Ketobacter alkanivorans: one gene and its partner. The protein of the gene in region 2 interacts with the protein of the main gene of each other region in a pairwise test. Links are inferred from orthologs where the notes say so. Each region holds a gene or a part of one and is shown on either strand. Other genes may lie near its edges.

Region 1 (3,226 bases), 3.5 Mb from region 2 along the record:
TGCATTCATCGTTTGCATGCATGCAGCTCTTCATCCAATGAAGTGGTATACGTAGCAACACGGCTAGTGGCTGTTCAACGTGCGTCTTTTAGCTCTTTAATAGCACTGATGGATACTTCCGGTATGGAGTCCGAACCAAGCAACTCGTTTATATCCAGAAGAATAACCATTTTGTTATTAACATTTACCAGGCCTTTAATGTAGAGCGTATTAACGTGATCGCCTAGGTCAGGAGCAGACTTCATTTCCTCTGCTGATAAGCTGTAAACATCGCTTACCGCATCAACAACAATACCCATAATTCTGGAACCCTTTGCGGTAGCAACCTTCAAAACAATAACGACTGTTAGAGGCCCATATTCGACGTTCTTAAGCCCAAACCGTTGCCTAAGATCGACTATTGGCACAATGGTTCCGCGCAGATTGATTACGCCCTTAACATGAGGAGGCGAATTGGGAATAGGGGTAACACTCTCCCAACCTCGAATCTCCTGGACACTCAATATATCTACACCGTATTCCTCACTGGCCATAATAAATGTGAGATATTGGTCGGTCTGATCATTATCCTTTGACGTTATCTCAACATCGTTACTGTCATAAATACGTTCTTCTGCCGCGCCCATAATTCAGCCTCCTGTAGAGCCGTTACTGCTTACGCTGCCCGAATTTTGCTTGAAACCAATTTCAAGCCATTCTTAGACTGCTGTCTTACACCAGCCATATGAATAAGATCGGTAATATCTAGTATCAGTGATACTGTTCCATCACCAAGAATGGTAGCACCGGAAATCCCATCCACTTTTTTATAGTTGGATTCCATGCTCTTAATCACCACCTGTTGCTGGCCAAGCAAATCGTCAACAACCAGCGCAACTTTCGAATTTCCAACTTCAACCACCACCAGTAAGCTTTCAGACAGATTATCGCTAATGGGATCAACACCAAAAACTTCGCATAATTTGATGATAGGTATGTACTCATCACGCAGACGAAACACATCACAACCACCGGCAACGTGATTAACCAGCTCCATATTTGGCTGCAATGACTCCACAATAGAAACCAATGGAATGATGTAAGTTTGGTTGCCAATATTGATAAGCTGGCCATCCAAAATTGCCAAAGTCAGCGGCAAACGTATAGTAAAAGTGCTTCCCTTTCCCGCTACCGATCGCACTTCGATACTGCCATTTAACTCAAGTATATTACGTCGCACCACATCCATTCCTACTCCGCGACCGGATACATCCGTCACCTTTTCCGCAGTAGAAAATCCTGGCTGAAATATCAGCTCCTGGATTTGTTCATCAGTAAGAATTTCGCTCTCACCAATCACCCCATTCGCTCTGGCTTTTGCAAGAATTCTCTCACTATTAAGGCCCTTACCATCATCAATTATCTCAATTATGATGTTGCCGCCCTGATGAAATGCGTTGAGAGTAATCGTGCCTGTCTCCGATTTACCAGCCGCACGACGTTCTTCCGGCAACTCAAGACCATGATCAAGCGCATTACGCACCAAATGAACCAGTGGATCGCCAATTTTTTCCATGACTGTTTTGTCAAGTTCGGTGCTTTCGCCTAATAATTTGAGATCGATTTTCTTACCCAACTGCTTGGAAAGATCGCGCACCATGCGAGGAAAGCGACTGAACGTGAAGCTAATGGGAAGCATGCGTATACGCATAACACTTTCCTGAAGCTCACGAGTATTATGCTCTAGCTGAGCAAGCCCCTCCTGAAGCTTCTGAAGCTTATCCATATCAAATTCATTGCCCAGCTGCCCCAGCATGGACTGAGTTATGACCAGCTCCCCAACGAGGTTTACCAGACTGTCGATCTTTTCGATCGACACACGGATCGACGTAGACTCTGAGCTTTTCCCTGAATCCTTTTGCGCAGCAGCCTTTTGGGTTGGCGCTTTTATGTCCTTCTTGGGCAATTTTTCTGATTCAGGTTGCTCAACAGCCTGCTCTGCCGGAACGCCGCCGGGCAGGGCTCCTGCATCAAGGTCAACAACTGATGATTGACTAGGTAGTTCACCAAACAACCCCGCTGTTGCTAAGATGGTAATATCAGACTCATCTACAACCCATTCGAATATTTCTTCAATATCCGACTTGGGTTTTACTGTAGTTAAATACATCTCCCAGCTTAGATGACATTCTTCCGGGTTCAAGACTGGAATATCGGGCAATTTGGATAGGTTTGCCTTAACATCCAGCTCACCCAGTTCTGCCAGTTCCCTAAACATTCGCAGCGGTTCATTGCCAGTTCTCAATAGATTCCCATCTGGCACGAACTTTATATTCCAGGTTACTTCCTCAGCCGACTCTGCCTCTAGTGTGGGTGCCATTTGTGACGTAGCAACGTCGGCGGCACCCGCAGCAGAAGCATCAGTTGAGGACGTCGGTTCACGCCCTTCAAGAATATCATTGAACGCCTGAATCAAAACCTTCGACTGCTCTGTATCCACCGCCTCTTTTGCCTGCAGCGCAGTCAACATACTGTGCAAACAATCTACTGACTGCAGCAACAGATCAACATGGTCAGGAAGCAACTGGCGCGAACCCTCACGCACTTGATCAAGTAGCGTCTCAAGAACGTGAGTAAACTCTGCAACCTCCGTAAACCCAAACGTGCTGCTACTGCCTTTGATGGAATGAGCCGCACGAAAAATACTATTAATCGTCTCTGAATCAACGTTCTCGCAATCAAGATCCAGCAGGCTTGACTCCATCACCTGCAAGCCTTCGAAACTTTCCTCAAAGAATACCTGGTGGAACTGACTCAGATCGATACTCATAGTGCTATCCCAGTACTTTTTTGATGGTGTTCAACAGCTGATCTGGATTAAACGGCTTCACAATCCACCCTGTCGCCCCCGCCGCCTTGCCCTCACTTTTTTTATCAGCCGCAGACTCAGTGGTTAACATCAGGATGGGCGTAAATTTGTAATTGGGAAGTGTCCTTAGGTTTTTTATAAGGGCTATTCCGTCCATAACCGGCATATTCACATCAGACAGAACCAAATCGACACCACCCTGCTTGGCCTTGTTGAATGCATCCTGCCCATCGCAGGCTTCAACCACCTCATAGCCCGCCCCCTGCAAAGTAAAGCTGACCATTTGACGCATGGAAGCGCTATCATCGACAGCTAGTATCTTAGTCATTTCAGATCTCCGTTTAATACTCGTTTAATGCTGTAATTTTAAAAATTCTG
Region 2 (3,154 bases):
CCTCACCTTCCAATTCCAAGGTGATTTCTTTTTTCAGGTTACGTGCCAAATCCCGAACAACGCGAGGGAAGCGACCGAATACCTTCTTGATCGGCTGCATCCGGGTTTTCATGACTGCGGTTTGCAGATCGCCGGTGACCACATCCAGGTTGGCAACGGCTTTTGCCAGATCTTCATCGGCGGTTCGCAAGCCTAAACGCACCAGGCGGTTTCGTACCAATACCAGCTCGCCCACCATATTCATGATGTCATCGAGGCGCTTGGTATCAACGCGAACCGTATTTTCTGCAGCAGCCGGAGCCTCTTTTGGCGGCGCGGCTCCGCGGGCAACAGCCTCTTTTTTGGCTGGGCTGGCAGTGGCTGCAGGCTTGGCAGTGGGTGCCTCTGCTTTTTTCGGCGCAGCCTGAGGCGGCGATGATGGCTGTGCAGGCGCTTTTGCGGCAGGGGCAGGTGTCGCTGACTTACTTGCGGCAGGTGCAGCTGGTGCTTTCTCCTCGACTGCTCCGGTAGTAGGCCCTTTACCCTTACCATGCAACTCATCTAACAGGGATTCAAATTCATCGTCGCTGATTAATTGGCCATCAGTACTTGCCGCTGCAGGTTCACCTTCATCGCCCTCAGTTTTTGGTGTACCGCCGTGTCGACCTTTGCCATGCAATTCATCTAACAGGGATTCAAATTCGTCATCTGATATTTCGTCGGAGCCAGTTGCAGCAGCCGGCTCTGGCTCGGCGGCCGCAGCAGCAGCTCCACCAATCTTGCCTTTACCATGCAACTGATCCAACAGCGCTTCAAATTCATCTTCTGTGATTTCGTCAGAGGTTGAAGCCGAGGCGGCGGCGACTTCATCATCTTCGCCAAACAAATCTATTCCATCTGATGTATTGGTAGCCGGTGCTGCTGGTGCCTTGTCTTTGCCTTCGTCCAGCGCATCCAAAAACTGCTCGAACTCTTCGTCAGTGATATCGCCTTTATCAGCCGCTTCACTGGCAACGGGAGCTTCCTCAGCTGCAGGCTCCGCTGTAGGAGCAGCCGGTGTATCACCCTGCAAAATGGCATGTAGCGCATTCATCAAGGCAGGATCAGCAGGATCTGGATACTGGCGGCCATGAACCTGCTCGAACATACTGTTCACAGCGTCCAGCGCCTGCAACACTACGTCCATTAATTCTGCATTGATCGACAACTTTCCATTACGCAACAAATCGAATATGTTTTCTGCCGCGTGACAAAGATCCACCAGGGTGTCCAATTGCAGAAACCCTGCCCCACCTTTTACTGTGTGAAATCCTCGGAATATTGCGTTTAGAAGATCAGCGTCGTCGGGTCGGTTTTCCAGATCAACCAGTTGTTCTGACAGTACTTCCAGTATCTCCCCGGCCTCAACCAGGAAGTCCTGTAGTATTTCTTCATCACCTTCGAAGCTCATCCCCTAACTCCTCTAAAACCCAAGACTGGATAACAAGGCATCCACATCATCCTGACCCGAGACAACATCTTCTCGCGCCTCTGGATTCATAATTGGCCCCTCGGGTCCAATATCTGCCTCATTAGCCTTCATGTCTTTCTGGGGAAGTTCATGTTTAGCACCGGTAATCTGATCAATGGTGCTCGCCATTGCCACCAGATTCACCAGGTTATCTTCTACTTCTTTTACTAGCTGAATGACTCGCTTGATCACCTGACCGGTCAGATCTTGAAAATCCTGCGCCAGCATGATGTTGGAAAGATTGGAGTCAATTGTGGATGCATCTGCCACTGCAGTTACTAAAAAACCATCCACTTTTTTCGTTAACTGTCGAAACTCATCTGCGCTCATTTCACGGCGCATAAGTTTGTCCCACTCCTCTTTCAGGGATTGGGCACTTTCCCGCAGGTGACCAGAAACCGGCATGGTGTGCTCCACCATGTCCATAGTTTTGTTAGCCGCCTGTTCTGTTTTTTCGATGACATAATTCAATCGCTGGGATGCATCCTGCATACGCGACATTTCATCGCGCATCACGCTGTCACTGGTATCAATCGCAAAGTTTTTGATTGACTCATGCAGGCTACGGGTCAACTTTCCAACTTCTTGAAACAACACCTGATCCCGCTGCTGGTGCAAAGAGGAGATGGTTCGCATCGCCTCCTTCGCATCACCACTTTCCAGTTGTTCAACCAGGGTTTTGGCGTACTCCACCAAACTGTCCTGCTGAGCTTGCTCCGTCATGCTAATCTCACATCTGCCGTTAACGGTGAATAGTGCTATGCATCTACCCGCTCAAAGATCTTCTCGATCTTTTCTTTCAATGCCTGAGCGGTGAAGGGCTTCACAACATAGCCGTTAACGCCAGCTTGCGCGGCTTCGATGATCTGCTCTCGCTTGGCTTCAGCTGTCACCATCAATACAGGTAGGCTCTGCAGCTTTTCATCCGCACGCACCGCCTTCAGCAGGTCTATACCCGTCATTCCCGGCATATTCCAATCTGTAATAAGAAAGTCAAAATCCGAGGCTTTCAGTAATGGCAAAGCAGAACTTCCGTCGTCGGCTTCCTGGGTATTGGTGAACCCAAGGTCGCGTAGCAGGTTCTTGATAATGCGTCTCATCGTGGAAAAGTCATCAACAATGAGAATTTTCATATTCTTGTCCAAGGTTGCCTCCAATGAACCCAGTTCACTACGTCTGTTAAGCAAACTACTGCTGTAACTGGCTGTTAAATGCCCCAACCAGCGATAAGCTGACGGTTTCCGGGCCTTTCAACAGTCTCTACCGCTTAAGTCTAGTAGCAGATTTGGTGTGATCCAGTTTTTGTAGAAGAATCAAAGCCACTCTTGTAGACGGGCGCGCAATCGTTGGGCGGCCTGACTGTGAATTTGGCTGACACGAGATTCGCTAACTCCCAGTACCTGCCCGATTTCCTTAAGATTTAGTTCTTCGTCGTAGTAAAGGGATATGACCAATTGCTCCCGCTCAGGTAACTGTTCAATCGCGCGGGCCAGGTGGGTGCGGAATACCCCACTTTGGAGGTCATCCAGGGGGTTGTGAGCCTGTTCTTGCTGCAACCCGGTGGTAATGTTGTCTTCGACGGATTCAAGCTCATTGAGGCTGAACAGCCGTGTCGCCATGCTGTCTTGCAACATGGCGTGGTACTCTTCCATGGAAATGCCAAGG

Evidence for each region.
Region 1: the proteins of Kalk_RS18995 (region 2) and Kalk_RS03950 interact in binary tests that used the Escherichia coli proteins (3 or more experiments, as listed by UniProt). The link is inferred for Ketobacter alkanivorans from one-to-one orthologs.

Annotation. Positions count from the first base shown.
Region 1 is NZ_CP022684.1:955,447-958,672, forward strand. Bases 233-3,131 are described here. They hold Kalk_RS03950 (chemotaxis protein CheA), read right to left. Parts: upstream 2,810-3,131; coding sequence 656-2,809; downstream 233-655. Other genes in these bases: Kalk_RS03945 (chemotaxis protein CheW), read right to left, coding at 233-626; Kalk_RS03955 (response regulator), read right to left, coding at 2,814-3,131. Also shown: Kalk_RS03940 (CheR family methyltransferase), read right to left, coding at 1-18; more of Kalk_RS03945, read right to left, coding at 75-232; more of Kalk_RS03955, read right to left, coding at 3,132-3,176; Kalk_RS03960 (STAS domain-containing protein), read right to left, coding at 3,201-3,226. UniProt on the Escherichia coli protein: Involved in the transmission of sensory signals from the chemoreceptors to the flagellar motors. CheA is autophosphorylated; it can transfer its phosphate group to either CheB or CheY.
Region 2 is NZ_CP022684.1:4,436,059-4,439,212, reverse strand. Bases 328-3,154 are described here. They hold Kalk_RS18995 (protein phosphatase CheZ), read right to left. Parts: upstream 2,213-3,154; coding sequence 1,442-2,212; downstream 328-1,441. Other genes in these bases: Kalk_RS18985 (RNA polymerase sigma factor FliA), read right to left, coding at 2,803-3,154; cheY (chemotaxis response regulator CheY), read right to left, coding at 2,248-2,634; Kalk_RS19000 (chemotaxis protein CheA), read right to left, coding at 328-1,429. Also shown: more of Kalk_RS19000, read right to left, coding at 1-327.